Regions from separate parts of the Halomonas kalidii genome, predicted to be linked through region 3. Evidence: predicted binding sites of a transcription regulator. Region 3 holds the regulator's gene; each other region holds the start of a gene.
What was found. The regulator FNR, encoded in region 3, switches genes on or off when oxygen is low (the NO sensors DNR and NnrR bind a similar motif). The targets are predictions, from matches to a motif close to TTGATNTANATCAA.

Region 1: the regulator FNR is predicted to act here: its motif matches at 1,570-1,583, upstream of clpB (ATP-dependent chaperone ClpB).
Region 2: the regulator FNR is predicted to act here: its motif matches at 1,073-1,086, upstream of QLQ85_RS15480 (DUF2933 domain-containing protein).
Region 4: the regulator FNR is predicted to act here: its motif matches at 1,968-1,981, upstream of ubiU (ubiquinone anaerobic biosynthesis protein UbiU).

What each region holds. Positions count from the first base shown of each region.
Region 1 covers NZ_JASCQN010000010.1:45,789-49,100, reverse strand. Annotated here, with positions in the region: gene clpB (ATP-dependent chaperone ClpB) at 1-1,441, opposite strand, end outside; gene pgeF (peptidoglycan editing factor PgeF) at 1,640-2,395, opposite strand; gene rluD (23S rRNA pseudouridine(1911/1915/1917) synthase RluD) at 2,406-3,312, opposite strand, start outside.
Region 2 covers NZ_JASCQN010000048.1:80,057-83,368, reverse strand. Annotated here, with positions in the region: gene QLQ85_RS15490 (copper resistance system multicopper oxidase) at 1-223, shown strand, start outside; gene QLQ85_RS15485 (copper resistance protein B) at 233-1,003, shown strand; gene QLQ85_RS15480 (DUF2933 domain-containing protein) at 1,213-1,443, shown strand; gene QLQ85_RS15475 (cation transporter) at 1,530-1,898, shown strand; gene QLQ85_RS15470 (ABC transporter permease) at 2,011-3,108, opposite strand; gene QLQ85_RS15465 (ABC transporter permease) at 3,108-3,312, opposite strand, start outside.
Region 3 covers NZ_JASCQN010000051.1:314,501-317,812, forward strand. Annotated here, with positions in the region: gene ttcA (tRNA 2-thiocytidine(32) synthetase TtcA) at 1-605, shown strand, start outside; gene fnr (fumarate/nitrate reduction transcriptional regulator Fnr) at 945-1,688, opposite strand; gene hemN (oxygen-independent coproporphyrinogen III oxidase) at 1,790-3,205, opposite strand; gene QLQ85_RS18040 (sulfite exporter TauE/SafE family protein) at 3,303-3,312, opposite strand, start outside.
Region 4 covers NZ_JASCQN010000054.1:49,361-52,672, forward strand. Annotated here, with positions in the region: gene QLQ85_RS20740 (ribonucleoside triphosphate reductase) at 1-961, shown strand, start outside; gene nrdD (anaerobic ribonucleoside-triphosphate reductase) at 1,012-1,170, shown strand; gene QLQ85_RS20750 (anaerobic ribonucleoside-triphosphate reductase activating protein) at 1,218-1,937, shown strand; gene ubiU (ubiquinone anaerobic biosynthesis protein UbiU) at 2,039-3,034, shown strand; gene QLQ85_RS20760 (U32 family peptidase) at 3,043-3,312, shown strand, end outside.

The DNA of each region.
Region 1 (3,312 bases), on a different contig from region 3:
GGTCGAGCTCGTCCTTGAACTGGGCCGCCCCCTGGATGCTGGCCTTCTCGGCCTTCCAGATCTCGTCGAGGTCCGCGTACTCGCGCTCGAGTTCACCGATCTGCTCCTCCAGGCTCTCCAGGCGCTTCTTCGAGGCCTCGTCGGTCTCCTTCTTGAGGTGTTCGCGTTCCATCTTCAGCTGGATCAGCCGGCGATCGAGGCGGTCCATCTCCTCGGGCTTGGAGTCGAGCTCCATGCGGATGCGCGAGGAGGCCTCGTCGATCAGGTCGATGGCCTTGTCGGGCAGCTGACGGTCGGTGATATAGCGGGTCGACAGCTTGGCCGCGGCGATGATCGCGCCGTCGGTGATATCGACGCCGTGGTGCACCTCGTAGCGCTCCTTGAGGCCGCGCAGGATCGCCACGGTGTCCTCCTCGGAGGGCTCGTCGACCAGCACCTTCTGGAAGCGGCGCTCCAGGGCGGCGTCCTTCTCGATGTACTTGCGGTACTCGTCCAGGGTGGTGGCGCCCACGCAGTGCAGTTCGCCGCGGGCCAGGGCGGGCTTGAGCATGTTGCCGGCATCCATCGAGCCCTCGGCCTTGCCGGCGCCGACCATGGTGTGCAGCTCGTCGATGAACAGGATCACCCGGCCCTCCTCCTGGGCCAGCTCCTTGAGCACCGACTTGAGACGCTCCTCGAACTCGCCGCGGAACTTGGCGCCGGCCAGCAGCGCGCCCATGTCCAGCGACAGCACCCGCTTGTCCTTGAGCCCTTCCGGCACCTCGCCGTCGACGATGCGCTGGGCCAGCCCCTCGACGATGGCGGTCTTGCCCACGCCGGGCTCGCCGATCAGCACCGGGTTGTTCTTGGTGCGCCGCTGCAGCACCTGGATGGTGCGGCGGATCTCGTCGTCGCGGCCGATCACCGGGTCGATCTTGCCGCTGGCCGCCCGCTCGTTGAGGTCCAGGGTGTACTTCTCCAGCGCCTCGCGCTGGTCCTCGGCGTTGGGGTCGTCGACCCGCTCGCCGCCACGCACGCTGTCGACGGCGGTCTCCAGGGCCTTGCGGGTGACACCGGCCTGGGTCAGCAACTTGGTCACCGCTTGGCCCATCTCCAGCGCCGCCAGCAGCACCAGTTCGCTGGCGATGTACTGGTCGCCACGCTTCTGGGCCTCGCGGTCGGTGAGGTTGAACAGCTTGACCAGGTCGCGGGAGGGCTGCACCTCGCCATCGAAGTTGGCGACCCTGGGCAGGTCATCGAGGTGGCCCACCAGGCCGTCGCGCAGCCGGGCGGCATCGCCGCCGGCCTTCTGCACCAGCGCCTTCACGCCGGTGTCGGTGGCATCGAGCAGCGCCAGCAGCAGGTGACCGGGCTCGAGCTGGTTGTGGCCGCGGCCCACGGCCAGGGACTGGGCATCGGCCACGGCGTTCTGCAGCTTGGCGGTGAACTTGTCGAAACGCATGCGCTTTCCTCCATCGGGGTGGCGACGCGTTCGGACACGCCGCTCGTCCCTGTCGATTCGTCTTGACACACTCAATGGAGTCAGGGTGGGCCGCTTTCAAGGCGGCTGCCGGGGAAAGCGGATGCGGGTTGATGTAAATCAAGTTCAGTGAGAGAGCGGCGCCGGGACAGCCGCGTCTTCGATCGGTACCACGTTGGCCTATCTTAGCCAGATCACACTGGCCATCCGCCCGGTCTTGCCGTCGTCGCGGCGGTGGGAATAGAAGCGCGGCTCGCAGGCGGTGCAGAAGTGCCCGCCGCTGATGTGCGAGACGCCCAGCCGCTCAAGGCGCAGGCGCGCCAGCTTGTAGAGGTCGGCCATGTAGTGGCCGAGCCGGTAGGGGCTGGGTTCGAAGGCCTCGACCGTCTCGGGGTGCACGCCGACGAAGGCCCGCTGCACCTCGGGCCCGACCTCGAACTGGGCATTGGAAATGGCCGGACCGAGCCACGCCAGCACCTCCTCCGGCGGCACGCCGAGGGCGGCCACCGAGGCCTCGAGCACGCCGCCGGCCAACCCGCGCCAGCCGGCATGGGCCACCCCCACCCGCTGCCCGCGGCGATCACAGAAGAACACCGGCAGGCAGTCGGCGGTGAGCACCACGCAGGCGTGCCCCTGGTCGATGGCCACCGCGGCATCGGCCTCGGGCGGTTCAGCCGAGTAGTGTTGCTGGACCCGGGCGCCATGGACCTGGTTCAACCACAGCAGTGGCCGCTCGTCCTTGAGCTCCTTCTGCAGCAGGCGTCGGCACAGGGCCACATGCGCCTCGTTGTCGCCGACATGCCCGGCCGGATTGAAGGCGGCGAAGTCGTCCTGACTGGGGCCGGTCTCCCGGGTGGTGACGAAGGCCCCCACGGTGGCGGGGGCCGGCCAGTCGGGCAGGATCAGGGTCGGACGCAGGTCCGGGGCATCGCTCATTGCAGGGTCCTCAACGCATGGTCTCGACGTCGTCGCGGAGGTAGTCGAGCAGCAACAGGATGTCATCCGGCAGCGGCGCGCGGAAGGTCAGGGTCTCGCCGGAACCGGGGTGGACGAAGGCCAGCTTGCGGGCGTGCAGCGCCTGGCGGGGAAACTCGCGCAGCAGCGTCTTCAGCGCCTCGCCGGCGCCCCCCGGCAGCTTGAGCCGCCCACCGTAGACGGGGTCACCCACCAGCGGAAAGCGCAGATGCGCCAGGTGCACGCGAATCTGATGGGTGCGACCGGTCTCGAGCCGGCAGCGCACATGGGTATGGGCGCGAAAGCGCTCCACCACCCGGTAGTGGGTCACCGCCGGCTTGCCGGAGGCCGTCACCGCCTGGCGCTTGCGATCACGCGGGTGGCGACCGATGGGCGCGTCCAGGCTGCCGCCGGCGGTCATCACCCCCACCGAGACCGCATCATACTCCCGCGATACCGTGCGCGCCTGGAGCTGCTCCACGAGCGCGGTCTGCGCCGCCAGGGTCTTGGCCACCACCATCAAGCCGGTGGTGTCCTTGTCGAGCCGGTGCACGATGCCGGCCCGCGGCACGGCCGCCAGCGCCGGGCAGTGGTAGAGCAGCGCATTGAGCAGGGTGCCATCGGGGTTGCCCGCGGCCGGATGAACCACCAGCCCCGCCGGCTTGTCGATCACCAGCACCTCGTCGTCCTCGAAGACCACCTCCAGCGGGATCTCTTCGGGCTCGAAACGGGTATCGTCCTCGATCTCGGCCAGCAGTTGCAGCCGCTCGCCACCGTAGACCTTGTCCCTGGGCCTGGCGGGGCTGCCGTCGACGGTCAGGGCGCCGTTCTTGATCCAGCCCTTGAGACGCTCCCGTGAAAAATCGGTGAACAGTTCGGCAGCGGCCTGGTCTAGACGC
Region 2 (3,312 bases), on a different contig from region 3:
CAACGACACCATGATGGAGCACCCCATCCACCTGCACGGCATGTGGATGGAACTGGAGAACGGCGCCGGTGAGCTGATTCCCCGCAAGCACACCTTGAACATCAAGCCGGGGGAGCGGGTCTCGGCCTTGATCACCGCCGATGCCGAGGGCAGCTGGGCGTTCCACTGTCATCTCCTCTACCACATGGATGCCGGCATGTTCCGGGTCGTCAAGGTCTCGTAAGGAGTTCGCATGAAAACCAGAACTACAGTGCCCGTTACCTGCGCCGCCCTTGCCTTGCTGACGGTGGCCGGGGCCCACGCCCAGGATGGCTATGACGCCCCGGCCGACTGGCCCTCGCCGATGATGGAACACAACACGGGAGCGGCGCTCTTCGACCGCCTCGAGTATGTCGTTCCCGACAAGGGGGACGAGGCGCTGGTCTGGGACTTCCAGGCCTGGTACGGCGGCGACATCAACCGCGTGTATCTCAAGAGCGAAGGCGAGAACGTCCAGGGCGACGGTGAGGATGCCGAGTTCGAATCGCTGGAGTTGCTCTACAGCCGGCTGATTGCCGATTTCTGGGAACTGCAGGGTGGCATCGGCTACCAGGGCGGTGTGTTCTCGAACGACCATCCCGAGCGCTTCTACGGCGTGATCGGCCTGCAGGGGGTGATGCCCTACGGGATCGAGACCGACGTGGCACTCCAGGTCAGCGAAGAGGGCGACGTCTCGGCGAGCTTCGAGGGTGAGTATGATCTGCGCCTCACCCAGCGTCTCTACCTGCAACCGCGCACCGAGATTGCCGTGGCCGGGAGTGAGGTCGAGGAATTCGGGGTCGGCCAGGGGCTCAATTCCGTGCGGGTCGGTATGCGACTGGGATATGAGGTGACTCGCCGGTTTGCTCCTTACCTGGGTGCCTACTGGGAAAAACAGTATGGGGATACCGCCGATCTTTCGCGTGCCGGTGGTGATGCCACCGAAGATACCGGCATCGTGGCTGGCGTCCGTGTACTGTTGTGACGTGAGATGCCATGTGCTTCTGTCCCCGGGCGGCGCCGTGAACTGGGCTTGGCCAGAACACACCGGCGCTTGATCTGCATCAACGCGGTCGGCGTCGTCCATTGCCATACTGGATTTGTCGGCATGCCATTGTCGCGCATTGCTGGCCCCCATTGGCATGCAAGGCTTATCTGATTGCCTCTCGAGATGGCCGCACTCCACCATGCGAGGTGAACCATGGAATACGACAAGCCCCCTTCGGTTCCGGTGGCCTGCAGCCAATCCGCTTCTGGTTGCCGCTGGGACTCCTTCTCGCCTTCGTGGTGTACCTGCTCTGGGCCGAGCACAGGGTTCACTTCATACAGTTTCTGCCGTTTCTCATCCTGTTGGCCTGTCCATTGATGCATCTATTCATGCACAGAGGGCATGGCAGGCACGGCAAGGGAGGGCACGAGACATGAACGCCGAGAATGGTTGCGCACTGTCCATGGCGGTAGTTGATCAAGTCTGAGCGCGACGCAAGCTTGGCAGCAGAGGAGGACTCTCCATGAGTGATAAAGATCATCGCCTGGGCGTATCCGAGATCAATCTGGTGACCCGGCACCTGAAGCTGGAGCCTAACGATGAGGGTGCGATTCGAACGGCTGTCGCCGATATCGACAAGCTTTATGGGCTGGACAGCGTGTCCTTCGACGCACGCAAAAGAAGGTTGGATCTAGCATATGATGCATCGAGAATTTGCCTTGATTGCGTAGAAGATATTCTGAAGAAGCATGCTGTCGAAATCAGTCATGACTGGTGGACCCGATTCAAGGAAGAGCATTACCGGTTTGTCGACCAGAACGTGAAGGACAATGTCAATCATGAGCCCTGGAGCTGTCATCAGACTCCGCCAGGTGGTAGGGGCAAACGATAGCGCAAGGTCGAGAGGAGGGGGCGAAACGATATGGTGGAGTGAGTGGCGCCAACTCCACGCGCAGCGGTGAACACAACCCTGTCCCCGGCCACGGCAGGGGGCAGCAGGGGTTTTACAGCCAGCGCCGGAAGATCAACCACGCCGCCAGGTACAGGGGCATACCGATCGCCACCAGGGCGAGGGCATGGGGCCACAGGATCTCCATGCCCGCCCCCTTGAGGAAGATGCCCAGGGTGATCTCCAGGTAGTGTCGCAGTGGACTGGCCAGCGACAGCCGCTGAAGGAGTTCCGGCATGCTCTCCACCGGCACCACGGTGCCGGACAGGAACATCAGCGGGAACAGGCCGAAGAAGGCGAGCAGCAGGGCCTGCTGCAGGGTTCGCGAAACCGCCGCCACCAGCACGCCGAGGCCGATGGCACTGAGCAGAAACAGCGCGGTCAGGGCGAAGAACAGCGGCAGGCTGCCTCTGACCGGCACGCCGAACCAGCCGACCAGCGCCAGGCTGGGGAGTACGGCGACTAATCCGATCAACAGGGTGGGCATGGTCTTGGCGATGAACAGTTCGCCACGGCGAATGGGCGTGACCATGAGCTGCTCGATGGTGCCGACCTCCTTCTCGCGGACGATGGAGGCCGCAGGGTGAACAACGCCGATCATCAATCCCGCCAGGGCGATCATCGCCAGTACCGTGAAGCTGACGTTGGTCTGGTCCGGGTTGTACCAGGTGCGCAGCTGCGCGGCTACCGTCGCTAATTGTCGCGCGTCGAGTGTCCCCCGGCGCATCCGCAAGGCCTCCATCGTCTGCAGCGCATAGCCCCGGGCGACGGCGGCCGTGTTGGCGTTGCTGCCGTCGACCAGGAACTGCAGGGCCTGACCGCCGCCGCGCTGGAGTTCGGTTTCGAAATCGACGGGGATGACAAGCACCGCCTGTGCCTCGCCCCGTTCCAGGTACGGCTCGGCCGCCGCAACATCGCGCAGGTGCGCCACCAGGCGGAAGTTGCCGCCTGCGACGAAGTCATCGATCAGGCGGCGGCTGGCCGGGCTCTCGTCGGCATCGACCACCGCCAGCGGCAGGTCGCGCATCTCCATGCCCAGGGCATAGGCGCAGATCATCACCTCGATGGTGTAGAGCCAGAGGATCAGGAACAGCACCACGGGATCGCGGAAGAACTGGATCAGCTCCTTGTGCAACAGGCTCGACAGGCGCATCAGGCCACCTTCTTCTTCAGCCGCCAGGCCGCCAGGGCGAAGACCAGCAGGGTGTAGACGGCGACGATGGCGATGCTCGGCCACAGGACCTCGAGCCCGACGCCCTTGAGCACCACGCCACGGGAGATGTCGACGAAGTAGCGGCCCGGAAAGGCCAGGGTGTAGAGCTGGACCACATAGGGCATGGTGAAGATCGGGAACAGC
Region 3 (3,312 bases):
GTTTTCCCGAGCATGTATTGCCCGAGTACCTGGACGGCATCGGGGTGGAGTACCACATCCTCGAGCGCGACACCTATTCGGTGGTCAAGGAGAAGACCCCCGAGGGCAAGACCACCTGTGCGCTCTGTTCGCGGCTGCGTCGCGGCTCGCTCTACGGCTTCGCCGAGGAGATCGGTGCCACCAAGATCGCCCTGGGCCACCATCGCGAGGACATCCTCGAGACGCTGTTCCTCAACCTGTTCTTCGGCGGCAGCCTCAAGGCGATGCCGCCCAAGCTGCTCTCCGACGATGGCCGGAACATCGTCATCCGTCCGCTGGCCTATTGCCGGGAGGCGGACATCGCCGAGTTCGCGCGGCTGATGGACTTCCCGATCATCCCCTGCAATCTCTGCGGCTCGCAGCCCAACCTGCAGCGCCAGGTGGTCAAGGAGATGCTCGCCGAATGGGAGGCCAGGCACTCCGGCCGGCTCGAGAGCATGTTCAAGGCGGTGACCAACGTGGCGCCCTCGCAGCTCGCCGACCGCGAGCTGTTCGACTTCGCCGGCCTGGAGGAGAAACAGGCCCGGCGGCAGGCCGACCGCATCGATATCCTCAACGAGTTGTAGGTGCCGAAAGAAGGGATGGCGGACCCGTTCCCACCACGCGAGCGGCGCCGGGGACAGGCCGACGCGGAGGTCATTTGCCAGGGGTGAGGCGGAAATACGAAGAACATCCAGTGGATGTTCTTCCCGCCGAACGGGTTGGCCATGGATGGCCAACACCGGTCCTGCAAGCGGAGCAGGATGCGAGAGCGCAGCAGGGCAAATGTAGCGCCCAGGGAAGGGTTCACAGCGCCTCCGCGCAGGCCTGTCGCCGGGTAAGCCGCGACTCTTTGCCCCTGCTGTCCAACAGAAACCTCCGCTGGATGTGGTATTCCAGCGGGGGGGGCTGCTTATGGCTCGGCGCTAGCGGGCGCCTTCCTCCTCGGCGACCTTGGTCAGCGCCGCCAGGTCGAGGATATTGACCTCGCGGCCGGAGACGGCCACCAGGCCCTGCGTCTGGAAGCGGCCGAGGATGCGGCTCACCGTCTCCACCGCCAGCCCCAGGTAGTTGCCGATGTCGGCCCGGGACATGGAGAGTCGGAAGCTGTAGGGCGAATAGCCGCGGCGGCGGAAACGATCCGAGAGGCCGGCGAAGAAGGTCGCCAGTCGCTGGTCGGCGGTCTTGCGCGACAGCAGCCGCATCATGCGGCGATCGTCGCGCATCTCCTTGCTCATGCTGCGGTAGAGCTGGGCGCGCAGCTCCGGAAGCTCCTCGGAGAGGGCGTCGAGGCGGTCGAAGGGAATCTCGCACACGGTGGTGGTCTCGAGCGCCACCACCGTGCCGGGATAGCGCTCCTCGTCGATGCCATCGAGGCCCACCAGTTCGCTGGGCAGGTAGAAGTTGGTCAGCTGGTCCTCGCCGCTGCCCTCGGTGGTGACCTGCTTGAGGCTGCCCGAGCGCACGGCGTAGACACTGGTGAAGGCGCTGTCCTGGCGGAACAGTGTCTCGCCCTTCTTCAGGGGGGCGCGGCGCCGGATGATGGCATCGAACTGGTCCATGTCCTGGAGCTCGAGCGCCAGCGGCAGGCAGAGCGAGCTGAGGCTGCAGGTCTGGCAGCGGGTCTCGTGCAGCAGGGAACGCCGCCCGCCGGTCGCGGTATCAGGCATGCTCTCCTCCATGATGGTGACTCTGTCGCCATTATGGAGGATTACCCCAGGCCGGCAAAGCATCCCTTTGGAGGTAGCCTCCCGCCATTGGAGGTAGTCCCTCACGCGATACGGGAGTCGCTCGTCGCCAGGGGCGGCGGCGCGTGGGCGTCGAAGGCCATGGCGAGGTGCTGGATCAGTAGCCGGCCGATCGGCGTGACGAGGAGCCGGGGGCCCACCCGGGTCACCAGGCCGTCGCGTTCGGCCACCTCGAGCCGGATCAAGGTGTCGGCCAGGTAGGTCTCGGCATCGACCCCGAAGGTGCGGCCCAGTGCCTCGAGGTCGAGCGCCATGTCGCACACCAGTCGTTCGATGGCGTGTCGCCGGAGGCGGTCGTCGAACGTCAGGCGCCGCCCTCGGGCGGTGGCCAGGTGGCCGGCGTCCAGCGCCCTCTCGTAGGCGGCGAGTGCCGCGGGATTCTGGGCATAGACGTCATCGACCCGGCTGATCGCCGAGACGCCGAGTCCGACCAGGTCACACGGGGCATGGCTGGAGTAGCCCTGGAAGGTGCGCGTGAGGGTGCCCTGGCGTTGGGCTATCGCCAGGCTGTCGTCGGGGCGGGCGAAGTGGTCCATGCCGATGTGCACATAGCCTGCCGAGGACAGCATCTCGAGGGTGGCTTGCAGCATCGCCAGCGTCTCCTCGGAATCGGGCAGGTCCTCGACATGGATGCGGCGCTGGGACGTGAAGCGCTCGGGCCGGTGGACGTAGTTGAAGACCGAGAGTCGGGCCGGGGCCATGGCGATCACCTGCGCCAGGGTCTCGGCGAAGCTGTCGCGGGTCTGCAGCGGCAGGCCGACGATCAGGTCGAGGTTGAGCGAGCGAAAGCCGAGACGGTCGGCTTCGTCGATCAACGATTCGGTGAGCACCCGGGGCTGAACCCGGTTGATGGCCCGCTGCACCCTGAGGTCCAGGTCCTGGACACCGAGGCTCAGGCGGTTGAAGCCAAGGGCCTGCAGATGGCGCAGGGTGAAGACATTGGCCTCCCGTGGATCGATCTCGATGGCATAGTCACGCTCCCTCGAGCCCGAGAGCCCGAAGCGGGCATCGAGGCGGTCGATGAGGTCGCTCATCTGGTCGAGGGCGAGGAAGGTCGGGGTGCCGCCGCCCCAGTACAGCTGCTGGATCTCCCGCGAGGCATCGAGGTGGCGGGAGCTGAGTACCATCTCCCGATCGAGGCGCGACAGATAGGCTTCGGCCCGCCGTGTGTCCCTGGTGACGATCTTGTTGCGGGTGCAATAGAAACAGCCGTTGCGGCAGAACGGTACATGAATGTAGAGCGACAGCGGTTGGCCCTGGTCGTTGCTGCGCGCGAGAGCCGCGCTGAAGTCGTCGGGCCCGAAGCCCTCATGGAAGCCGCGAGCCGTGGGGTAGGAGGTGTAACGTGGGCCGCGGGTGTCGTAGCGGCGCAGCAGTGCCATGTCCCAGGCGAGCCGGGCGGAATCCTCTGGGCCTTCGCGCTTCACGTGAGCGGTCATGGCGACACTCCGGATGATGGATATGCTTCGATGGTAGTGGGGCCGGCCCGGGGCCGTGTTGAGCTGCGTCAAGCGGGGGCGAATTCGTCGGGCGGGGTCAGGCGTGG
Region 4 (3,312 bases), on a different contig from region 3:
CAACGCCGAGCGGCTGTTCGCCCTGACCGCCAAGTACGGGCTGCCCTACTTCCAGAACTTCCTCAATTCGGACCTGGAGCCGCACATGGTGCGCTCCATGTGCTGCCGGCTGCAGCTCGACCTCTCCGAGCTGCTCAAGCGCGGCAACGGTCTGTTCGGCAGCGCCGAGCAGACCGGCTCGCTGGGCGTGGTGACGCTCAACTGCGCGCGGCTCGGCCATCGCTTCGCCGGCGACCGCGCCGGGCTGATCCGTGAACTCGACCGACTGCTCACGCTGGGCCGCGACAGCCTGGAGCTCAAGCGAAGCCGCATCCAGCAGTGGATGGACGAGGGCCTCTACCCCTTCACCCGGCGCTACCTGGGCACCCTGCGCAACCACTTCTCGACGCTGGGCGTGAACGGGCTCAACGAGATGGTGCGCAACTTCTCGGATGACCGCTACGACATCGCCGATCCGGAGGGACAGCAGCTCGCCCTGGAGGTGCTCGATCACGTGCGCGGGCGGATGCGCGATTTCCAGGAGCAGACCGGGCACCTCTACAACCTGGAGGCCACCCCGGCGGAGGGCACCACCCATCGCTTCGCCCGTGAGGACCGCGCCCGTTACCCCGGCATCCTCCAGGCCGGCATGCCGGAGGCGCCCTACTACACCAACTCCAGCCAGTTGCCGGTGGGCCATACCGACGACCCCTTCGAGGCGCTGATCCACCAGGATCCACTGCAGACCCGCTATACCGGCGGCACCGTGCTGCACCTCTATATGCGCGAGAAGCTCTCGAGTGCGGCGGCCTGCAGGACCCTGGTGCGCACCGCCCTGTCGCGTTTCCGCCTGCCCTACATCACCGTGACGCCGACCTTCTCGATCTGCCCGGTGCACGGCTACCTGGCCGGCGAACACGAGTTCTGCCCGAAGTGCGACGAGGCACTGCTGGCAAGACGCGCCGCGGCCACCCCGGCCTGAGGCGTTTTTTCAACCCGCTGTTTTTGCAACCCACTGGAAGGAGCCACGACATGACACACCACGACAGCCTGCCCACCGAACAGCGCCAGCGCTGCGAGGTCTGGACCCGCGTGATGGGCTACCACCGCCCGGTCAGCCAGTTCAACCTCGGCAAGCGCGCCGAGCATCGCGAGCGCCGCCACTTCACCGAGTCGGCCACCCGCCGCTGACCCCCTCACGCCGGGCATCCCCGGGTGCCCGGCCCGGAAGCTTCGCCATGTCCGAGAGCAACACGATCCGGCTGCCGGTGGCCGGCCTGACGCCCATGACCACCCTGGACTATCCCGACCAGCTGGCCTGCGTGGTCTTCCTGCAGGGCTGCCCGCTGCGCTGCGGCTACTGCCACAACCCGCAGATGCTGGCACCGCGGCGCGGCGAGCCGCCGGAGTGGCAGGCGGTCCGCGACTTCCTGGCGCGACGGCGCGGGCTGCTCGAGGCGGTGGTGTTCAGCGGCGGTGAGCCGACCCTGCACAACGCCCTGCCGGCCGCCGTCAGCGAGGCGAAGGCCATGGGCTTCAAGGTCGGGCTCCACACCGCCGGGGTCTACCCCCAGCGCCTGGCCGAGCTGCTGCCCCGGCTCGACTGGGTGGGGCTGGACGTCAAGGGTGACGCCGAGACCTTCGACCGCATCGGCGGCCGCCCCGGCCTGCAGGCGGCACACGAGCGCAGCCTGGCCCTGCTGCTGAAAAGCGGCGTCGAGTTCGAGTGCCGCACCACCGTGCACTGGCGCGACTTCGACCTGGCGGCGCTGAAGCGGCTGGCACTAAGCCTGGCCGGGTGCGGCGTGACCCGCTATGCCATCCAGATCGCCCGCCCCGCGCAGTGCCTCGACCGCGACTACACCGCACCGGTCGCCGGCGCCCCGGGGGCGGCGGCACTGGACGCCCTCGTCGAGCGCCTGCGCCCCGCCTTCGCGAGCCTGGCGCTGCGCCGCTGAGCAGCCGCGGCCGCCCGAACCCGCCTCGCCATGATCCGCGTCAAGGGCTGCCGGCGAATGGTCGACTAGCATGGTCGGGTTTTCATCGACAGGAGTCCGCCATGGAGCTCGTCTGCCCCGCCGGCAACCTGCCCGCCCTGAAGCGCGCCGTGGACGAAGGGGCCGATGCCGTCTACTTCGGCTTCCAGAACACCACCAACGCCCGCCAGTTCGCCGGCCTCAACTTCACCGACCGGCGCGCCCGCGAAGGCATCGACTATGCCCACGCCCGCGGCAAGCGGGTGTTCTGCGCCATCAACACCTACCCGCAGCCCGACGGCTGGGCCATGTGGACCCGCGCCGTCGACCAGGCCGCCGAGCTCGGCGTCGACGCCCTGATCCTCGCCGACATGGGGCTGCTCGACTACGCTGTCCGCCGCCATCCGGCGCTCGCCCGCCACCTCTCGGTGCAGGGGTCGGCCACCAGCCATGAGGCGCTGCGCTTCTACCACGAGCAGTTCGGCATCCGGCGCGCCGTGCTGCCGCGGGTGCTGTCGATCACCCAGGTGCGCGACCTGGCCAGGCAGAGCCCGGTGGAGCTCGAGGTGTTCGCCTTCGGCAGCCTGTGCATCATGGCCGAGGGGCGCTGCTACCTGTCGTCCTACCTTACCGGCGAGTCGCCCAACACCCGAGGCGTCTGCTCGCCGGCGGCCCAGGTGCGCTGGGAGGAGACCCCAGAGGGGCTGGAGTCACGCCTGGGTGGCGTGCTGATCGACCGCTACACCGAGGGCGAGCGGGCCGGCTACCCGACCCTGTGCAAGGGGCGCTTCGAGGTGGGGGGCGAGACCTACCACGCCATCGAGGAGCCCACCAGCCTCAACACCCTGGAGCTGTTGCCGGAGCTCGCCGAGCTCGGCATCAGCGCGGTGAAGATCGAGGGCCGCCAGCGCAGCCCGGCCTACGTGTCGAAGGTGGCCGGCATCTGGCACCAGGCGCTCGACCGCCTCGACCGCACGCCCGAGCGCTTCCACCCCGAGCCCGCCTGGATGGCCGGCCTCGACGAGGTCTCGGAAGGCGCCACCACCACCCTGGGCGCCTACGAGCGCCGCTGGAAATAGGAGGCCCCATGCCGCTATCCGACACCCTCACGCTGTCGCTGGGTCCGGTGCTCTTCTACTGGACCCGCGAGCGCTACGCCGACTTCTACCGCGAGGCCGCCGACTGGCCGGTCGAGATCGTCACCCTGGGCGAGTCGGTGTGCTCGCGCCGCCGCGACATGAAGCTCGATGACTGGCTGGGGATCGGCCGCGAGCTGGTCCAGGGCGGCAAGCGGGTGGTGCTGGCGAGCCAGACGCTGATCGAGTCGGAGGCCGACCTGCGCGACCTGCGCCGGCTG